3 regions of the Gottfriedia sp. NPDC058432 genome follow, and region 1 is predicted to be linked to each of the others. Evidence: riboswitches for the same ligand, from Rfam matches in the RefSeq annotation. Region 1 holds a riboswitch; each other region holds the start of a gene.
The links. A riboswitch is a leader RNA that binds a small molecule or an ion and turns the genes downstream of it on or off. The one in region 1 is predicted to bind thiamine pyrophosphate.
Positions count from the first base shown of each region.

Region 1 (7,561 bases):
CATTCCATTCGTTATCGATCATCGTAGCTCCGATGACAAGGCGACCGTCATTCCTTGGAACAATATAATTTTGTTCATGGAAAAGAGTATGTTTTAATGCAACCTTTTCACTTCTGACCGCGATGCATTCACCTTTAACGGGAATAATTTCATGATGTAATCCAAGCTGCCCAAACAATGAATTACTCCAAACACCACTTGCAACTACAAGAGTTTTTGCTTCAAAATTGCCATTTGTAGTTTTAATTAAATAATGTGAATCATTTTTTTGAATCTGAAATACATGAGTATATTCAAATATAGATGCACCTAAAATTTGAGCACTCTTGCAAAACGCGTTACAGACAGAAACAGGTAATACATTCACGTCGTCTTCAATATAAGCTGCTCCAATTATGTTTGGATGGACACCAGGTATCTGTTTTTTTAACTCCTCATGGTTATACCAAAGTGCCGAAGTTTGAGTGAGTAGTGGAGTTAATTGTTTTTTTTCTAAATCGGTATAAGCTAGTTTGAAAATGCCACCTTTTTTTAGTTCAATATCGATTCCACATAACTCTTTTAATTCTTCTTGAAGTTGAAAATAAGTTAATTGACTGTTTCTAGCAAAAGTAAAAAATGACTCGGACTGATCCCACTCTGAATGGGCACCAAGCATTCCTGCAGCTGCCTTAGTTGTTTTCTGTCCAACTTGCTGTTCTTCAAGAACTGCGACATTAATGTTTTCTTTCGCTAGATAATAAGCAATGGAACAACCTATTATTCCACCACCAATTACTACAACATCAAATTTCTTGTTCATAAGCGAATTTACACCTTTCAAAATATTGCAGAGCAGCTTCTAGTGGATTTCGGGCAGAAAAAATGCCAGACATTACAGCTATACCATCAATATCGTTCTCTTTTAGAACTTGGATATGTTCAGGTAATATACCGCCGACTGCATAGATTGGTATAGTTAACGTTTTTTTCATTTCTGGAATTAGTTCAATCCCATTAGGTGTTAATCCATTTTTACACTCTGTTTCAAAACAATGACCGTACAGAATATAGTCAGCTTTATCATTTTCTGCCTGAATTGCTTCAGTAAGTGTGTGGACTGATTTTCCTACTCGTAAATTAGGAAAATATTCTTTTACATCAACAAGTGGAAGACCATGTCCTGGTAAGTGAATATTTGATAGGTTAGAGAAAATAGCTATATCTAAACGATCATTTAAAACGATTTTTTTCATATCTACTTTGTTCATTTTTAGTAGATTTAAGAGTGATATTAGCTCGATTGCCTTTTTCGATTTTTCGCGAATATGTACATAGTCGACTGCATCGATTATTTGAATTATTTTTGTAGCAAGTACTTCGACTGAGTGCTGATCATCTGTAATTGCAATAAGTTCCATTTCCCAGCCTCTTTCATTATCAAAATTTTTTCAACAAAAAAACCACTTTCCTAAAACAAAGAAAGTGGTTACATTGCACGCGAAAAAAGTATAAAATGCGCCACTTTCCTACGCAGGTACTAGCCTGTTCAGGTTTTGAGGGTTTAAAAGTAACTACTTTATTCTCAGCCCTTATCAAGGGATCCCCTAGTGATGAATATGTTTGAAAATTAATCTTAGCATAGCATATAAAAAATAATATTCAATACTAAATTTATTTTTACTAGTCCAATTTTATTACCAGAAATTGGGCTTGAAGTATAGTAAAATCAAGTATTTTCGGGAGTATAAAAAAACCAAAAAAATTTTTTATTTGGAATTTCTGTAAAAATTTAGGGAAATAAAAACATTTACATTTTAAATTTGTGGGTTTATATTTAGTTTTGAACAAGTTAATAGATTGACTAGGGGTGTCCAATTAGTTGGGCTGAGAGAGAAACGCGATTAAGTTTCTTAACCCTCAGGACCTGATCTGGTTCATACCAGCGTGGGGAAGTTAGAAATTTCTCATTAATGATTTCATAATTGTTAATGTAGTTTTGCTAACACCTAGCCGGGTCTTAAAAATAAGATTCCGGCTTTTTTCATGCTTTAAATGAATTGGATTTCGTCCTTTTTAAACTAATTAAAAAGGGGAATGAAATCAAATGAACAATTCTGTAAATGAAATGAATTTTTCCATCATGTCTAGTTTTTCAGGGAGTAAGAAGGTATATGTTGAAGGATCTAGATCTGACATTAAGGTGCCAATGCGTGAGATTCAATTAAGCCCAACAACTGGCACTTTTGGAGAAGAAGAAAATGCTCCAGTTAGAGTATACGACACTAGCGGACCTTACACAGATTCAGCTAGCTCAGTTGATATTCGAAATGGACTTAAGGCGATTAGACAAAATTGGGTAATTGAACGAAATGATGTTGAAGAGTATGAAGGGCGCGAAATAAAGCCTGAAGATAATGGATATAGAAAAGAGTCAGATCAACATAATGTTGAAGTATTTAAAGGGTTAAAAAGAAAACCGTTACGAGCAAAGGAGAATGGAAATATTACTCAAATGCATTATGCTCGAAAAGGAATTATTACACCTGAAATGGAATTTATTGCGATTCGAGAAAATGTTTCGGCTGAATTTGTTCGTGATGAAGTTGCTAAGGGAAGAGCTGTCATTCCATCGAATATTAATCACCCTGAAAGTGAGCCAATGATCATCGGTCGTAATTTTCATGTGAAAATTAATGCCAATATAGGTAATTCAGCGGTTACGTCTTCAATCGAAGAAGAAGTAGAAAAAATGACATGGGCTACTCGCTGGGGTGCGGATACGATGATGGATCTTTCTACTGGTAAGAATATTCATACAACACGTGAATGGATTATCCGAAACTCTCCAGTACCAGTAGGGACAGTTCCGATTTATCAAGCGCTTGAAAAAGTTAATGGAATCGCTGAAGATTTAAGCTGGGAAGTGTTTAGAGATACACTAATCGAGCAAGCGGAACAAGGTGTAGACTATTTTACAATTCACGCGGGTGTATTATTACGCTATATTCCATTAACGGCAAAACGAGTGACAGGAATTGTATCTCGTGGAGGGTCTATTTTGGCTCAATGGTGTTTAGCTCATCATAAAGAGAATTTTTTGTATACTCATTTTGAAGAAATTTGTGAAATTATGAAGCGTTATGACGTAACATTCTCTTTAGGAGATGGACTGAGACCAGGCTCAATTGCCGATGCAAATGACGAAGCACAATTTTCTGAGTTAGAAACACTTGGTGAGTTAACGAAAATTGCATGGAAGCACGATGTTCAAGTTATGATTGAAGGACCGGGACATGTACCAATGCACTTAATTAAAGAGAATATGGATAAACAATTAGAAATTTGTCAGGAAGCGCCATTTTATACTTTAGGACCGCTAACGACTGATATTGCACCTGGATACGATCATATTACATCAGCAATCGGTGCAGCAATGATTGGTTGGTTTGGTACTGCAATGCTTTGTTATGTAACTCCGAAAGAGCATTTAGGTCTTCCAAATAAAGAAGACGTAAGAGTAGGAGTTATTACATACAAAATAGCGGCGCATGCAGCTGACTTAGCAAAAGGACACCCTGGTGCACAAAAAAGAGATGATGCACTTTCAAAAGCTAGATTTGAATTTAGATGGCGTGATCAATTTAATCTTTCTCTTGATCCTGAAAGAGCAATTGAATATCATGATGAAACATTACCTGCCGAAGGAGCTAAAACAGCGCATTTTTGTTCAATGTGTGGTCCAAAATTCTGTAGTATGAGAATTTCACAAGATATTCGAGATATAGTAAAACAAGAAGAACTTCAGAATGGTTCAATCATTGAAGAAGGAATGAAAGAAAAAGCACTTGAATTTAGAAAACAAGGCGGGGAAATCTATCAATAAGGGTGTGAGCCTTATATGAATAGGGTAGAAGAAATCATAAACGAGATAAAACAATTGGAAGAATATATGCAACACTTAAAAATAGAACTGAAAACGATTCAAAAAAATTGTGACCACGATTTTTTGAAGAAAGATACGATACAAGAATGTCTTAAATGCAGTTTAATTGAGAGCTTATGTTGGTAATAGGTATTAACACTGCAAAAACAAATCCCAAAATAAAGAGGTTTGTTTTTGCAGATTGTTGAAATAGAAAATGGACAATAGGGAAAACGGAAATTAAATGAACATTTATTAATGATGAAATTATTATTTTTTGGATGATCTTGTAATGGTTTTTTTCAGAAGTTAAAGGATTGAGCTTATTTTTAGAAAAACAAATTTAATTGATTAGTTTATTAATGAATGTTCGATAGTAATTGACCTGCAAACTGATTAATAAACAACTATTAGGACTCTAAGTAAAGGCTATTTGAATAGGTTTTATTGCAGACCTTTTTTTGATGAATAAGTTGATTGGAACGGAGGTGTGCTCGACTCCTATGGGATAAGCGGGAAGGCTGAGACCCCGCAGGCTTGCCGAGGAGGCTAAAGAATCTCGCCCCATGGAAAGCGAGCATACTGTAGTGGAAATCAACATCACTCTACTCCTTTTACGAAAATTGGGTAATTAATTGACAAGTATTTTTTTCAATACCGAGAAAAAACAAACCTCAAAACAAAGAGGTTTGTTTTTTTACTCGAAAATTAATGTTCTGACAAACTATTGATTGAAACTTCTTCCTCTCGATCTGGTTGACCTAGCGGATAGATTCTAGCAGTTTCATTTGTTTCATCAACATGTTGAATGTAAATTGGCACTCCATTATATGTCACATTAGCCATTTCAGGTGAAGAAGCAATTTCTTGAGCTCGTTGTTTATTCATACATAACCTCCTCTACATTAATAATTGAAACCTAACATATTATTAACAGAGGTATACTTGAGTATTCATAATTAAGTACAAGCTTTTTTAAAAATAAAAAAACTCCTGTTAAAACTTAACAGGAGTTTTATAGTTTTTAATGATTACCAGTGATGTCCATGTCCATATCCATATCCGTCATATCCAGACCAGCAAGCTGCTCCAACAATGATTAATAGGATAAATAGAACAACGATTAAAGCAAAACCGTTAAGATGGTGTCCGTGATGTCCAGTACTCATACATGTGACCTCCTTCATACGATATTTAAGGGAAAACTCCCTTAGGGTCATGCGGCTAATTGAAAAATTTCAATTAGGAGAGGTGGATAATGTATCGTATGTTTTTTTGCCAACTATGAAACTAGTCTATAATGTAATTAGGCTTTTACCTAGAAGTAAGTTTTAATAAATGAATTATTTTTCCTTAGGAAGTGAAATTGCTGTTTCAACTACATAACCATTTTGAAACTTCACAGCAATTGTACCTAAATAAGTGTCAGTAGGCTGAAGTGTTTCGGTACAAGTAAAATAACGAATATGTACAACTTCCTTCGTATCTTTACTAATCTTTTGACAAGCAAGTAAATTACTTAGTCGTTTTAATGCAATCTCTCTTTTCACTCCAATTAGATCTTTTTTTATAAATGATTCATAATAATTTTTTAATGGGAACATTTTAACAGCTCCTGTTCATTCGAAAATAAAATTTCTTAAGTCGTATCATATCATAAAGTAAATCTGTTTTTGTAAAGTTTGTAGATGTGGATATTTATCATTATTCTAGTTTGTTGAGGGAAATATGTAACTAACAAAAAAATCCCACTATAGATTATTATAGTGGGATTTTTTTCACACTGTTGAAAAACAACCTTGTCAAATAATAACTAAATTTTCGTAAAAGGAGTAGAGTGATGTTGATTTCCACTACAGGATGCGCGCTTTCCATGGGGCGAGACCTGAGCCTCCTCGGCAAGCCTGCGGGGTCTCAGCCTTCCCGCTTATCCCATAGGAGTCGAGCAACCTTCCGTTCCAATCAACTTATTCATCAAAAAAAGTCTGCAATAAATCCTAATCAAATAGCCTTTACTAAGAGTATCCTAACTGTTGTTTATTAATCAGTTTGTAAGTAAATTAATATCGAACATTAATTAATAAACTAATGAATTGAATTTGTTTTTCTAAAAATTAGCTCATAATATTTTTAACTTCTGAAAAAAAAAACTTACTAGTGTTATTGGAAACATAAAATTGTTAATAAATATAAAAAAATGAATTTTAAGCTAACTGTGAAAAATCTAGTTAAAAGACTAGGACAAGATTGTAAGAACAAGAGGGCTAAAGAAAAAATCTCTCCTTTAAAGCTTACAATTTTATAAAAATCCCTCAAAAAATAAAAAAAACTGTCTCAAAATGTCGACATTTAACGACCTTTTGAGACAGCCTCATTTAATTACTTATGCAGATTGATTTGAATCTTTATCAATCTTATTTTTACCGTTTAGTTTAGAATTTTTATATCCGTATGTTATATAAATTACTAAACCGATTACTAACCAAACTACGAAACCTTTCCAAGTAAATGTTGAAAGTTGTAGCATTAAATATACACAGAATACAACAGCTAATACTGGTACTACTGGTACCCAAGGAGTTTTGAATCCACGCTTTAAGTCTGGGCGAGTTTTTCTTAATACTAGTACACCAAGAGAAACAGCAGAGAAAGCGAATAAAGTACCGATATTTGTTAATTCAGCTAATTTGTTTAATGGAATTAAGCCAGCGAATAAAGCAACTAGTCCGCCAGTTACCCAAGTACTTGTTACAGGAACTGCAGTTTTCTTGTTAACTTTTGATAATTTACCTGGTAATAAACCGTCTTTACTGATTGCATAGAATAGACGAGTTTGTCCAAACATCATTACGATTAATACAGTTGTAATACCGATGATTGCGCCTAGAGAAATGAAACCAGCAGCCCAATCTTGGTGAATAAATGCTAGTGCAAAAGCAACAGGGTCTTTAACACCTAATTGATCAAACGGAACGATACCAGTAAGAATTAATGAAACGACAATATATAAGATTGTACAAATTGTTAAAGCAGTGATAATACCGATTGGTAAGTTACGTTGAGGATTTTTAACTTCCTCAGCTGCAGTTGATACTGCATCAAATCCAAAGTAAGCAAATACTACTACTGCAGCACCAGCTGTTACACCATGGAATCCCATTGGCATAAATGGAGTCCAGTTATGTGGTTGAACGTACCAAATACCAACTACGATGAAAAGTGCTACTACTGCTAATTTTACAATTACCATGATTGTGTTAAGTTTTGCTGATTCTTTAACACCTCTAGTAAGAATGAACGTTACAATTAAAACAATGATTACTGCCGGTAAATCAATAAAAGTATGTTTAGATGCATCAAATGCACTAGTTAAAGCTGTTGGAAGGTTTAGTCCAAAACCATGTAATAAACTTTGGAAATAGCCAGACCATCCACTTGCTACTGCTGAAGATGCAAGTCCATACTCTAGTACCATGTCCCAACCTAATATCCAAGCTATGACTTCACCAAAAGCAACATAACTATAAGTGTAAGCACTACCAGCCTCTGGAATCATAGATGCAAATTCAGAGTAACAAAGTGCGGCGAATGTACAAGCTAAACCTGCGATAATAAATGAAAGAATAAGTGCTGGACCGGCGTAATCAGCTGCCGCTA
Region 1 is NZ_JBHXLC010000011.1:18,620-26,180, reverse strand. It holds gene thiO (glycine oxidase ThiO) at 1-802, opposite strand, end outside; gene ACFWM3_RS12865 (thiamine phosphate synthase) at 786-1,400, opposite strand; TPP riboswitch at 1,489-1,598, opposite strand; TPP riboswitch at 1,836-1,950, shown strand; gene thiC (phosphomethylpyrimidine synthase ThiC) at 2,087-3,865, shown strand; gene ACFWM3_RS12855 (small acid-soluble spore protein H) at 4,613-4,792, opposite strand; gene ACFWM3_RS12850 (YjcZ family sporulation protein) at 4,936-5,073, opposite strand; gene ACFWM3_RS12845 (hypothetical protein) at 5,248-5,508, opposite strand; gene bcaP (branched-chain amino acid transporter BcaP) at 6,288-7,561, opposite strand, start outside.

Region 2 (7,561 bases), on a different contig from region 1:
TGTATTACCTGCCAATAAAATTGATTCTACTTTCTCTTGTACTTCATCTGCATTTTCATCAGTTATATCTTCAATACCTTCAAGAGTTGCTTCTAACTGCTCGTCAGTTTCAGAAGATTCATTTTCATGATTTACTTCTAGTGAAGTCGCTGAAATTTGCGATTTACCTTCTTCTAGATCAATTGAATCTTCAATTTTCGCTTCTACAGCTTCAACTGCTTTTTCTGATACTTTAGAAGAGCCTTTATCAAACTTATTTAATGTAGAATCTTTAATTTCGATCCATTTATCTTTTACAAGCTGTACATTGCCTTCTAATTTCTCAACTGAGCTTTGTACTACTCTCAATTGATTTCGAACAGCACCTTTTACGATTTCTGGATCATCTTTAATTTGATTTAATTTGTTCGTTACACTTCTTCCTTTACGTGAGATCTTCTCACGATTTTCCTTGTTAAGTAGAGTAACTCCTGCACCAATTGCGACTCCGACTAGAATATTGCGTAAAGCTTTGTTACGTTTTGACATTCTACATCCTCCTCTAAACTGTTAATTGGTGTTGCTTTAAAATATGCTGAAGTAAATGAGAGCATCCTTCTGTAAGGATGTCATATACTTCATTAAAATTACCCGTATAATATGGATCAGGCACTTCCTTCCACATTGATGCTGGAACATAATCTGAAAGTAGTGAAATCTCTCCTATACAATTATTTCTTGCTAAATTCATTAAATCCTCTTTATTCTGTGCATCCATAGCAACAATATAACTAAAATATTTAAAGTCATTTTCTGTCACTTTTCGAGCTTTCATACCTTCGCAAGTTATACCTTTTTCACTCAATAAACCTTGTGTTCCCTTATGTGGAGGGTGACCTAAATGCCAATCTCCAGTACCAGCTGAGTCTATCATAAATTGTTTATCTAACCCTTTTTCTGTCACTAAATGACGAAAAACAGCCTCAGCCATTGGCGATCGACAAATGTTACCTAAACAGACAAATAATACTTGAATCATCTAAAATGTCTCCTTCAAATTATTTACACTTTCTGCCAAAATTTAGCTGTTCTTTCGTATTCATTCTACACGGTAAATTTTAAAATGAAAAGCAAGCCATTGTGAATAATTTATGGCAAGGATAAATAAGATAATGGTTATAATGCTTATTTTTTACATAATAGCTATGATTACACTCATTTTTTAAAAATAATTTTAATTACTAACTAAATAGTTAACTTTATTAGTGTTCTACGTGAGTACCATTAACAATAGGCAAAATTTTTTTAATTTTTACGGATAAATTAATTGTATTTTTAAATGACCTTGACTATATTTAGTAAAGACAACTAAATGTAAGCTAAACCACAAGGGGAGCCATTTGGCTGAGAGTGAATAGATTAACTATTCTTACCCTCTGAACCTGTTAGTTAGGACTAACGTAGGGATGTGGCACGATGAAAAAGCAACGCCGGGATCATCATGCTACCCAGTATTGCTTTTTTTATTTATTCCTACTGATATCTCCTTACAAAGTGTTTCACTACATAAGTTGTCCATGAGATAAAGGGGGAAATATATATATGAAGACATCAAAGATTCAATTAATGACAGAAATAGCGATGTGTGCAGCTCTAGCAATCGTTTTTGATTTCTTACCATTGTTTACTGCTCCTCAAGGTGGTTCTGTATCATTATCAATGATTCCAGTTTTTCTAATTGCTTTTCGTTGGGGATTAAAGCAAGGTTTAATTACTGGTCTATTATTAGCAGCATTACAAATCGTTACAAAGCTATATTTTGTTCATCCAATCCAAGTATTTTTAGACTATATTCTAGCATTTACAAGTCTCGGATTAGCTGGACTTGTATATCAACAAATAAAAATTAGTTTAGCAAATGGCAATAAAAAAAGTGCAGCAGCCTATATAATTTTAGGAACTTTTATCGGCTCACTAGCTCGTTTCATCTCCCATTTTATTGCTGGAATCGTATTTTACGGTTCATACGCTCCAAAAGGAACACCAGTATCACTTTATTCATTAGTATATAATGCTTGGTACATGGTTCCTTCTTTTATTATTAGTGCAGTTCTATTAATCATTTTACTTTCTTCTGCACCAGTACTTGTACATGTTAAAAAGAATCGAAATCAAGCAGCATAAGTTTTTAGCCAGTCTAAAGTTCCAAAGCGTACAAATAAGTAAGTACAAGATACCCCACCGAGTAGTCATTTTTTACTTACTCGATGGGGTATTTACTTTCATTTTAACATCTATATAGGAAGTTTCTTAATTTTATAGTGGTGCATCTACTAATGTCCATGTTAATGTTGTTTTATATTTGGCACCTACTTCTTTATAAGCTGCACCAGGCACAAAAAGGGTTATGCTAGATGAATTCTGTCCATATGCAATTGTCCATGTTCCAAGTCCCTTCCCTTCATCTGCGTAAGCTAGATTCTGGGCACCGCCACCGGGAACCAATGTCAATGTATTAGCTACTGGTTTATACTGAGCTTCAGTGGATGAGTTTAAAAAAGGATTATTTAATTTTAAAACCGCACCTGTTAATTCATTATTACCACTCTTGAATTGTTCATTTTGCTGTACTGTTAGTTTCCATCCAGTTTTTGTTCTACGATGGTCTGTTACTTGAATAAAATTTGGTACTTTAATGATTGAACCATCTGAAGTTTGTTTTACTTCATCTAATTGAGCAGTATAAACTTCATTTTTACCTGAAGTTTCCTGCACACCAAAATTGAAATTTGACACATAGTCAATACTTAATGAACTCTTTGTTCCTGGTTCATGAGGATTCTCTGGATCAGTTGGGTTAACTGGCTCAACTGGACTTGTTGGGTTTGTTGGATCGACTGGATTTTTCGTTTCTGCCGTTACTGTTACATTTGTATCTGTACTCGTATTACCTGCGACATCTGTTGCAGTTGCACGTACTACATCCCCAGCATACAATGCCCACTGTGGTACGTGTACGGAGAATGAACCATCCGCTCCTGCCTTTGTCGTTAAAAATGATTGGTCAGGTAACGTTATTTTCACAGTACTATTCGCCTCTGTTGTTCCCGTTATACTTGTACTGATATCTGTAATCGGATTTACAACTGGCGGTAAAATAGTTTTGTCTACTGTAAAGTGTAGAATTGTTTGATTACTTGCTTTATCAGTGATGACTAATGTGTATTCACCATCAGCTGGATTTATTGTGCCAGAAGAAATGGTTGTCCCATTTAATTTAGCTGTATCAATACCACTTAGTGCATCACTGAATGTAATGTTTGTTGCTGTTTTTTTATTATATAATTGTCCGTCAGCATAGTTGGTAATAGGTGCTTCTTTATCAATCCTTACTGAAAATTTAGCTCCTGGATCAGTTAGTGGATTACTTTGGTTTCCAGAATCATCTTTTGCTCTAATTAGAATATTTGTCGTACCTTGGGTTGAAACAGTATAATCAACGCCTGTTGAGGTAGCATTACTTAAACCAGCTTTACTCCAAGTGTCACCATTATCTGTTGAAACTTCGTACGATGCTGGATCGACCCCATGATCATCAGTTGCTGTAAAGTGAATTGTCGTGTTTTTATTGGTCCATGATGCACCACCTGTGTAGCCTTCTGGTATGGTAATAGTAGCATCCGTTATTTTTGGTGCCTTAGTATCTAGTACTGTAACAGAAACATGATCAACCTGAAAGATTTGAAATCCACTACCATCAAGAGCATCTTTTATACCGTCTTCAAAAGCAATGCTAAAATTTACTTTAGTTCCGATTGCAGTGAAAGTAGTCGTTACATTTTGAGGACCTGTGTAGTCTCTCCATTCTCTATCTGTCGTTATAGAGGTACCACTTGCTGTGTCAGTTACAAACCAAGTATACCTAGGATGGGTATTCGTATGTTCAATAAGTTTAAAAGGAAACTTTAAGATATAAGTTTGTCCTGGAATTGTGTTAATCGATTGCCTCATAACCATATACTCTTGGGAATCTACAGTGTTTAATACTTTTAATAAAATCCCACCCCCTGGAACAGGTTTAACATAACTTTTTGGGTTGACTTCACCAAAAACCTTATACCAGCCGTCACCTTGATCCTCTAAATTGGAGCTATAAGGACCTTGAATTTGGCTTTTATTTAAATACGCCACAAATGACCAATTTGGAAAAGTAGTTGTTTGACGATCAAAATTAAATGTAGGGTTTTGGACCAAGTTTGGAAATGTTGCCGCTTCTGTAATAGTTGGTTTAAGTAGTCCCTTTAATCCAAGTAGTCTCGGTTGCATCCCACTCGTCATGATGACAAAAATGGATGCTAAAACAATCGCTTTAAAAAATCGTTTTCTTTTTTTTACCATTATGTTTCTCCATTTCCAAAATAATAATTTTTTTCACTCTTTTTCTATTTTCATGAAACGTCTACTTAAAATTAAACATAAGTATGACGAGTAATAGGAATTAAATACCGCCAATGAAGTACCAAATTTTTTGATCTTTTTCCCAATCTGAATTCTTAAATTCCTCCGCTGACGTCCTTAATGTAAACACTAGTTGCCTTTTATTTCAAAACTTTGATTCTTGTTGAACTCATAGTTAAATATGTGAAAAATGTAACATGATTATAATCGATCGTTCAACGACATTTTTTACCTTTGTCAACGGTAATAGCGTTGAGTTTTAACTTGTTTTTTGTTTTGGTAATTCTTCTTAATTTTTTAGGTATAACTGCTACAAATGAAGATGTCACTTGCTTTTAGTTAAACCGATCCAACCAAATAGTAAAAATATTTTATCCACATTTTAAATATGCATTTAAATTTTGAACACTTTGTGAATTTTGGTTATCTGTCCTTTTCTTCAATCATATATATGAATATAGAAAAGTTTTGAAGGGGGTTTTAACATTGGTCTATGATGTAATCATCTTTTTCTTTTTTGTCATTATTCTTCTTGGTATGATTGGGTCATTATTCTTATTATTGAAGAAAGCTTTAAATGAGGATGATGCACTTAGAATTGAACCTAAGCCCGCCCTTCCTGAAGAGAGCGTACATTCATAGCTAAAATAAGAGGATGTCCCAAAAGTATAAACTTTTTGGGGCATCCTCTTTTTTGTTTTTCCTTAAATATAAGCCTGTTTTGAGTAAGTATTTTCGTCTATATGTTTTTTAATTACTCATGATCTTTTCTTATGTAACCAAAAATCCTATCTCCATCCACCCCTCCAATAGGATGAGGTTTTTTTATTTCAATATAATGCTATTTACAATTTAACGTTAATTTTACTAATTGTTGTCTTAGCTATCAAATATTACCATGACTATTCTTACTCAATATCAGTTAAGATGGGTTATATGGTTTTTTAATCTTTTACATCATTTAGAGGAGGGATTTTAATGGATACATCATCCATCTCAAAAACGACTGTTGATGTGCTAAATAAGCAAATAGCAGACTGGAATATTCTATTTGTAAAGTTACATAACTATCATTGGTATGTAAAAGGTCCAAATTTTTTCACTCTACACACTAAATTTGAGGAATTTTACAACGAGGCAAGTTTACATATTGATGAACTAGCAGAGCGAGTGTTAATAATTGGTGGAAAACCACTAGCTACAATGAGAGAGTATCTTGATACTTCAAGCCTTAAAGAAGCCAATAAGAATATTACTTCTGATGAAATGGTTCAGGACATTACTAAGGACTATAACTATTTAATTGAAGAATTAAAAGATGGCATGGAAATTGCAGAGTCTGAAAATGATTCAGTTACTCATGATTTATTATTAGCCATTCGTGAACAGCTTGCAAAGCATGTTTGGATGTTAACGGCCTACTTAAATTAAGTTAAAACTTAAGATTAAATTAAGAAAAGCAGTATAAAATAAAATGGTTTATTCATCCTTTTATCTTTATACTGCTTTTTTTTCTAATTTAAAGCCTAAATGAGATGTAGTAGATTAATATTTTTTAATGTAATTCTTATTTTCCAGTGTAAAAACAGGTAATATGAACTAGGAATATCAAACTACAAATTGCACACCGAATATATTTTTTTCCCTATATTAATGCATTTTCCGACAAAAACCTCTATTTTTCACCATTGTTTTCAAACACTACTATTTATCTATTCTAACAATTGTTTTGTAAACGTTTTCATTTTGTATTTCCCTTACTCTCCCTTATTTTATATAGTCTATCAACCTTTCCATCGAATCACTGTGACATTTTTTCCCTATGAATTTACTAGTTAATCCGAATTTCGAATGAATTATAGTCAAAAAGGACTATATATTACATAAAATGTTTTCATATTGAAACATTCGCGTAATAATATTATACTTATGAAAATTCTAAATAAACCAACAATTTAGCTCATGAAATCTCGAAAGGAGACACGAAATGTCAAAACCTCTTTTGGAAATCGAACATTTAACGACATCGTTTCGTATAAACAACCAATACTATCCTGCTGTGGATGATGTATCACTTACTGTCCATGAAAATGAAGTTCTTGCAATTGTGGGTGAATCAGGCTGCGGTAAAAGTGCACTAGCCCTATCAATCCTAGGACTACATTCAAATAATCGTACAAAAATGAATGGATCGATCTCTTACAAGGGCACAAATTTACTAACGCTTAATGATAGTAAATTGAATAAAATTCGAGGAAAGGAAATCGGAATGATTTTCCAAGAACCTCTTACTGCTCTAAACCCGTTAATGACGATTGGTAAACAAATTGAAGAAAATCTAGATTTCCATACTGATCTTTCACGCTCACAAAAAAAGGATCGTGCATTAGAGCTACTAGATCAAGTTGGAATCCCGAAGCCAGAGGTTACTTATAAACAGTACCCGCATGAATTATCTGGTGGTATGAGACAACGTGCTATGATTTCAATTGCTATTGCATGTAACCCTTCGTTCATTATTGCAGACGAGCCAACTACTGCCTTAGATGTAACGATTCAAGCCCAGATACTAGATTTACTAAAAGAAATTCAAAAGAAAACGAAATTAGGCATCATTTTAATTACGCATGACTTAAGTGTTGTTGCAGAAGTAGCAGACCGTGTTGCTGTTATGTATGCTGGACAAATTATAGAGACTGGTTCAGTAGAAGAAATACTAAATAATCCATTACACCCATATACACGCTCACTATTAAACTCTATTCCTACTACTCATTCAAAAAATCAAAGACTTCATATTATTGAAGGTACAGTTCCACCTTTAGACAAACTACCTAGAACAGGCTGCCGATTCAGCCACCGTATTCCTTGGATTCAAAATTATGCTCATGAAAATCAACCTATCTTGCACGAAGTTAAACCAAATCATTATGTACGTTGTTCTTGTTATAAGCATTTCCATTTCAAGAACGAGAAAGGAGCACCGATCGTAAATGTCTCTATTAAAGGTTGATAACTTAAAAGTACACTACCCTATTCGTGGTGGTATTTTTCGAACAGTTGTAGATCATGTTCGAGCTGTTGATGGAATTTCATTTGAACTTAATGAAGGCGAAACATATGG
Region 2 is NZ_JBHXLC010000007.1:107,537-115,097, reverse strand. It holds gene ACFWM3_RS09295 (hypothetical protein) at 1-528, opposite strand, end outside; gene ACFWM3_RS09290 (low molecular weight protein-tyrosine-phosphatase) at 542-1,018, opposite strand; TPP riboswitch at 1,359-1,463, shown strand; gene thiT (energy-coupled thiamine transporter ThiT) at 1,582-2,163, shown strand; gene ACFWM3_RS09280 (WxL domain-containing protein) at 2,296-4,377, opposite strand; gene ACFWM3_RS09275 (hypothetical protein) at 4,924-5,079, shown strand; gene ACFWM3_RS09270 (Dps family protein) at 5,431-5,868, shown strand; gene ACFWM3_RS09265 (ABC transporter ATP-binding protein) at 6,425-7,450, shown strand; gene ACFWM3_RS09260 (ABC transporter ATP-binding protein) at 7,431-7,561, shown strand, end outside.
Region 2: linked by a shared signal. The riboswitch ahead of thiT (energy-coupled thiamine transporter ThiT) and the one ahead of thiC (phosphomethylpyrimidine synthase ThiC) in region 1 are both predicted to bind thiamine pyrophosphate.

Region 3 (7,561 bases), on a different contig from region 1:
CTGAATCGATGATTACTTTCTATACACATTTAAAGCAAAAAGTTTAATACTTTTTGCTTTTTTATTTTGCTGAATGTTGATTTGTACATTAAAAATAGTTAATAAAAATTTAATTGACTGTGAAGCGAAAAAGCTTTATTATCAAGAAGTGATAATGATTATCATTTATATTTAAGGGGAAAATCAACGATGAAGCAGGCTCTTATTAAAGTAACTTTAACAGCTTTACTATTACTAGTTTTACCGTTTAAAACCTTTGCTGCAAGCCCTGAAGAGGATTTAACACATGCAAATACTTTTGTGGAAAGTGCAATCCAATCTGCACAAAAAGGAGATTTTAAATCTGCTGAGCAGGAGTATAAAAAATTCAACGACGAGTGGCTTGATAAAGAGGATGGAATAAAAAATAAATCGATTGATGCGTATGGCAAAATCGAGGAAGCTATGGGTATGGTTCAGTATAACCTAGCACAAAAAACAGTGAATCAAAATGCACTTGTTACTGCACTTAAAGAATTAGAAGGGGTAAATGAAAAGTTTATTTCTCATCAATTCGCTAGTTCAAAATTAGATTCAAAAAGTACAGGTAGTGTTGAAGATTTAATCGAAATATTAAACAAAGCATTAGCAGAATTAAAAGATAACAATGTATCAGGAGCAACTTCGGAGATTGATCAATTTAGAAAATCTTGGATTAATATTGAAGGTGTTGTATTAACACAATCTCAAACAGTTTATACTGACGCTGAAAGAGATATGGTTACTTCTTATGCAATGCTAACTGCTAAAACGCCTGATGTGAAAGCGGCTACAAAAACAATTACAGATATGCGTGATTATCTATTACCATTAGCGTCTAAAACTAGTTATACAATGCTAGATGCTATTACAATTTTACTTAGAGAAGGCTTAGAAGCATTACTAGTAGTTGTTGCATTACTAGGATTTATTAAAAAGTCTGGACAAGAAAAGAAAAGCAAGTGGATCTGGTTTGGTGTTGGCTCTGGATTAGGTGTCAGTATCATACTAGGTGTTATCGTAAACATTTTATTCTCAGCAGGTGCTTTTGGAAGTAATAACTTTTTAATTGCTGGCTGGACTGGGGTATTTGCTGCTGTCATGCTCTTATATATGAGTTACTGGTTACATAGCAAATCTAATACGAAGCAATGGCAACAATATATTAAAACTAAGAGTGATAAAGCATTAAATACAGGTAGTCTATTATCTTTATCAATTCTTGCGTTTTTAGCAGTTTTCCGTGAGGGAACTGAAACTGTATTATTCTTTATTGGAATGGCATCATCAATTAAACTGTCGTCTTTATTAATTGGGATTGGGTTAGGATTCGCAATTTTAGCAATACTAAGCTACTTAATCTTAAAGGTTGGCCTGAAAATTCCAATGAGACCGTTTTTCCTTGTCTCAAGTATATTAATGTTCTATTTATGCTTTAAATTTGCGGGAATGGGTATTCATGGTTTACAGCTTTCTGGATTACTTCCAGCGACTCAGGCTCCTATTCCTACAATAGATTTCTTTGCGATTTATTCAACTTGGGAGAGCTTTGTACCCCAGATGATTTTGTTGCTATTAGCTTGTATTACTGTTATATATAATAGATTCTCAAATAAAAACAATAAAAAAAGTAGTAAAAATTCGGGGGGAACGAAAAATGTTATCTAATAAAAAACTAGTCGCAGCAATGGCTTTAGGACTATCTTTAACTTTATCTGCATGTGGAACGAAAACAGACGATGCAATTAAAACTGGTTCTGATGATATGATCAAAACGATTTCAGAATTAAAAACACAAATTTCGAATAATGATGAAGCAAAGGCAAAAGATAGCGGAGAAGCGCTTGAAAAATCATGGGAAAAATTCGAAGACTCAGTAAAAGATAAAGACAAATCACTTTATGAAAAAGTTGAAACGCCACTTCATATTATTGAAGCAGGAGTAAAGGTATCTCCATTGAATGCAGATACACTTAACCAGGCTGGTGACGAGTTGGAAAGTGTATTAAAAGAAGTTAAAGATCTAAAATAATAAAGATATAATTACTCATTGTTTTCTAAAAAAGCCTACATCGAATTTTCTTTGTGGGTTTTTTCTTGCTTTTTTTGCTCGATTTTGGGAATTTTTTCTTAGGTAAACCTTTTCATAAAATCAGGTAGACAATTAACTTGACTTAATTTAAGATAAAGATATTGATAAGGATTATCATTATTAATTGTTTATATATAATAAGTTTCGATCCGGGGGAATCACTTATGTTACTTTCAGAATTAAAAAAAGGCGAAAAAGCAAAAATAACGGACTTGTCATCACTAGGTGAGGCAGTGAAGAGACGTCTTTTAGATCTAGGGATAAGTGAAGGGGCTATGGTCTGCCTACAATGTACAATGCCGTTCAAAGGGCCTTGTATGATTGAAAATTGCGGACAATCACTTGGCATTCGATTTCATGATGCATCTGGGATAAAGGTAGAAAAAATATGTTAAATATAGCGCTTATTGGAAATCCAAATACAGGAAAAACTTCTCTATTTAATAATTTAACAGGTACATACCAATATGTAGGAAATTGGAGTGGGGTTACCGTTGAAAAAAAGGTAGGGACTATAAAAAATAAACTTGGAAATCTAATTGATTTACCAGGTATCTATTCTCTGAGCCCTCTTTCAAAAGATGAGGCCGTTGTTTCACATTTTTTTGTAAATGAAACATTTGATGGGATGATTAATATTGTTGACGCTGCTCAACTAGAGAGAAATTTAATGCTCACTCTTCAACTTCTAGAGTTTAATAAATCAATGATTATTGGTCTAAATATGGTTGATGTTGCTAAAAGGAGAGGAATTTCAATTGATCCTTCTAGTATCTCAAAGATATTAAAAGTACCAGTTATTCCAATTGATGCTAGATCGGGTAAGGGAACAGACGAAGTAAATGAAGTATTAGCGACAATTCCTCAATCTGAAGTTGAGTTTGAAATTGATTATGGAAAAATTGTTGAAGATGGTATTAAAAATATTATGACATTATTACCTACAACTTTATCTATTCCTAAAAGATGGACTGCAATACAAATCTTAGAGGGGAATAAAGAGGTAATCGAATTTATAGCTTCATCCTACGATTTTAGTAAAATTGACCAAGTAATTAAAATAACAGCGGAACAATTAAACAGTGAACAAGGTGTAGCACCTTCAAAATGGATTTATTCTGTAAGAAAAGAAATGATTTCAAATTTAATTGGTAGTTCGGTAGAGAAAGAATCGAATGAAGCAGTTACATTAACTGATCGCATTGATCGATTTGTGACACACCCAATTTTGGGTATTCCTATTTTCTTAGTAACAATGTTTTTAATGTTTAAGCTTACTTTCGATTGGTTAGGGTTACCCTTATCCGACGCATTAGATGGTTTTTTATCAGGACCTGTAACAGACTGGCTTACTAACGGCTTAAATGCAATTCATGCATCTGATTTTATCAAAGCAGTTATTCTTGATGGAATTGTTGCCGGTGTTGGTGGAGTTTTAGTCTTTGTTCCACAAATTTTTATTTTGTTTTTACTAATATCATTCCTTGAAGATTTTGGATATATGTCTCGCGCAGCTTTAGTAATGGATCGTTCGATGGAGATGGTTGGTTTAACCGGAAAGGCATTTATTCCAATGATTATAGGATTTGGTTGTAATGTACCTGGGGTTATGGCCGCTAGAACAATAGAACAGCCTAGAGAGAGACTACTCACGATTTTGTTAACACCATTAATGTCTTGTTCGGCGCGATTACCAGTATACGCACTATTCGTTGGAGCATTTTTTGCGAAAAATCAAGCAATAGTTGTTTTTTCACTGTATATACTTGGAATCGTAGTTGCATTAATTTTAGCTAAGGTTTTTTCATCTACTATATTAAAGGGTGAGTTTTCATTATTTGTCGTAGAACTTCCACCATACCGTATGCCACAAGGTAAAGCTTTATTTAGAAGCACATGGGACAAAGGGAAAGGCTTTATTCGAAAAGCTGGTACGTTTATTTTTGGTGGTTCTGTAGCTATATGGTTATTATCTTATATGGGCCCAAGTGGTTTCGGTGTTTCGATGGATGATAGCTTTTTAGCAATGATTGGGGGTATACTTACACCAATACTTTCTCCTTTAGGATTCGGTACATGGCAAGCAGGTGCTTCTTTACTAACAGGATTTTTAGCTAAAGAGGTTGTCGTATCTGCTATGAATATTATCTATCACGTGCCAAATGCACATTCTTTACAAGGAATACTGTCAACACAGTTTTCTGCACTTTCCGCATTTAGCTTTATGGTTTTTGTCTTATTGTATGTACCATGTCTAGCAACAGTTGCGACAATTCGTAAAGAGACAGGTTCAGCTAAATGGACATATTTCTCAGTTGGATATGCATTAGTTATTGCATATATATTAGCATTAATTATCTATCAAGTTGGAAGTCTCTTAGGCTACTAGAGAAAGGGGTATCTCCTTATGATTGTCAATATTATAATAGGAGCTCTTATTTTTGGATATGCAGGGTGGACACTTTTACGATATATAAAGAAAACGAAAAAAGGTAAATGTGGCTCTTGCTCGATCGCAAAAACTTGTAGTTCAAATTGTGATACAGTTAATTATTCAAAATAGCAATATGATTTTCTTTAAAGACAAAATTTAAAGGAATCAGTCTAAATACTTGAATAAATTTAGAGGATTAATTAAGATGATAAAGTAATTAAAGTAAATAATTGAATAGTACTAGGGGTGCCGTAAATGGTCGGCTGAGATTAAGACACAGGTAGTCTTTGACCCTTTAACCTGATCTGGATAATGCCAGCGTAGGAAAGTGAACGGTAGAATACATTTTTTGTATTCATAACATTGATTTGTTCGAGCACAAGTCCTTATGGGATTTGTGCTTTTTTGTATTTAAAATCAAGTTTCATCTTCTATCTGTAAGATCAAAGAGTTCTATTCATGAAATAGGGGGAAGAAAATTGAAAAAAGTATTAACGATAGCCGGCTCTGATTCAAGTGGTGGTGCAGGTATTCAAGCGGATTTAAAGACATTTTCAGCTCATCATGTTTTTGGAATGAGTGTAATTACAGCTGTAACAGCTCAAAATACGCAAGGAGTGTTCGCTGTACAAGATATGACACCAGAGATTATTGCAAGTCAGTTAGATGCAATTTTTACTGATATTGAAGTAGATGCTGTAAAAATTGGAATGGTATCTCAAATAGAGACGATTAAAGTAATTGCTGAGAAACTTAAGCAATATAAACCAAAGCAAATCGTAGTTGATCCAGTTATGGTTTCAAAAAGTGGATTTGACTTATTAAGTCCAGATGCAAAGGAAGCTTTAATTCAAGAACTCATTCCTTTAGCAACTGTTATTACGCCAAATCTTCCTGAAGCAGAAGTGATTACTGGAAGAAAAATTACAACGATTGAAGAGATGAAAGAAGCTGCTATTCAAATTCACTCATTAGGTGCAAAGAACGTCCTTGTAAAGGGTGGTCATCTAGAAGGTGAAGCGACCGATATTTGTTTTAATGGTGAGGAGTTTACAAGCTTTAACAGCGTTAGGATTAATACAATTAATACCCACGGTACAGGTTGCACTTTATCATCAGCGATTACATCTAATTTAGCAAATGAACTTGAATTAAATGAGGCAATTAGAGAGGCGAAAAACTATATAACATTAGCAATCAAACATTCCTTTTCAATTGGAAAAGGAGTAGGTCCTGTCCATCATTTCTACTCATTGTATGAAAAGGCAGGCGTTCAACATGTCTAAGCAAAATGCAAAAATGACGAAGTGGAACTTTACAACACTTTGGTTTGGTGCGGCAGTTTCTGTAGCGGAAATTATGACTGGTGCCCTAGTAGCACCACTAGGTTTTAAGAAAGGTTTAACAGCCATTTTAGTAGGGCATTTACTTGGTACACTATTGCTCATTTTAGGTGGAGTCATTGGTTCTCAGCAAAGATTGTCAGCAATGGAATCTACAAAAATTTCATTTGGTAGTTACGGTAGCTATTTGTTTTCGATTTTAAATGTTTTACAGTTACTAGGCTGGACGGCAATTATGATTTTAACAGGGGCTCGCTCTATCAATTTAGTTACAATAAAAGATTATAAATTCGATCACTTATGGGTTTGGTGTTTAGTAATTGGAGTATTAATCGCGATCTGGTTGTACTTTGGACAAAATGCTTCAAAAAAACTTAATAGTTTAGCCGTTTGTTTATTATTTGTTCTAACAATTGTACTGTGTTTTGTTATTTTTAAAAGTGATAAAATCTTAACTCAACCAAGCACTACTGGATTATCTTTTGGAGAAGCAGTTGAATTATCGGTCATAATGCCACTATCGTGGATTCCATTAATTAGTGATTATACTCGATTTGCAAAGACAACAAAGGATGGAGCAATTGGTAGTTTTATAGGTTATATGTTTGGAAGCTCTTGGATGTATATTATTGGGCTAGGCGCAGCACTGGCATTTAATGAAGTAGACCCGGTTGCTGTTTTAATGAGTGCAAATCTAGGATTATTTGCAGTTGGTATCGTTGTCCTAGCGACTGTTACAACAACATTCATGGATGCTTATTCTGCCGGAATATCAGTTACAACCATTTTTCCAAAACTAAATGGAAAACATATAGCCCTTATCGTTACAGCTATAGGAACATTATTAGCCGTTATTTTCCCAATTGAAAAGTATGAAGGATTTTTATATACAATTGGTTCATTTTTTGCGCCGCTATATGCAATTTTATTAACGGACTATTTTATCCTAAAAAGAACAAGTATAAGTAAATCGTTGAAAATTGATTGGATTGCGGTTATTACATGGATTTTAGGAGTTTTTATTTATCGTAAGTTTGTACAATTAGATTTCTTCCTTGGGGCTACTGTACCAAGTATGATTTTAATTTGTGTCATTTATATAGTTGTTCAGTTTGTTATTAATAAGCTTGTTCCAAAGCAAATCGGGGGAGAAAAAAATGTTAACTATGAATGAAATGAGTCAAATTCTTGAAAGCGTGAAAGAGAAAAAGCCTTTAGTTCATCACATTACAAATTATGTAACTGTAAATGATTGTGCAAATATGGTGTTAGCTCTAGGTGGATCACCAGTTATGGCAGATGATTTAGCCGAAGTAGAAGAAATGGTATCTTTTGCATCAGCTCTTGTTATTAATATTGGAACATTAAATGAAAGAACAATCCAATCAATGATTAAAGCTGGTAAAAAAGCTAATCAATTAGGCGTACCAGTTATATTAGATCCTGTTGGTGTAGGAGCAACTACTTTACGTACAGAAACGACTGCTAAATTATTGAAAGAAGTACGTTTTGCAGTAGTTCGTGGAAATATGTCAGAAATTAAAATGATTGCTGGCTTAAATGTTCAAATTAAAGGTGTGGATTCTGTAGCTGGTGAAGAAGACGGCGTTGAAATTGCGAAATCTCTATCAGCGAAATTAGGCTCAGTAGTTGCAATTACAGGTGCAGTAGATA
Region 3 is NZ_JBHXLC010000002.1:110,876-118,436, forward strand. It holds gene ACFWM3_RS02770 (FTR1 family iron permease) at 190-1,686, shown strand; gene ACFWM3_RS02775 (hypothetical protein) at 1,676-2,050, shown strand; gene ACFWM3_RS02780 (FeoA family protein) at 2,275-2,505, shown strand; gene feoB (ferrous iron transport protein B) at 2,499-4,499, shown strand; gene ACFWM3_RS02790 (FeoB-associated Cys-rich membrane protein) at 4,518-4,673, shown strand; TPP riboswitch at 4,777-4,888, shown strand; gene thiD (bifunctional hydroxymethylpyrimidine kinase/phosphomethylpyrimidine kinase) at 5,024-5,830, shown strand; gene cytX (putative hydroxymethylpyrimidine transporter CytX) at 5,823-7,061, shown strand; gene thiM (hydroxyethylthiazole kinase) at 7,045-7,561, shown strand, end outside.
Region 3: linked by a shared signal. The riboswitch ahead of thiD (bifunctional hydroxymethylpyrimidine kinase/phosphomethylpyrimidine kinase) and the one ahead of thiC (phosphomethylpyrimidine synthase ThiC) in region 1 are both predicted to bind thiamine pyrophosphate.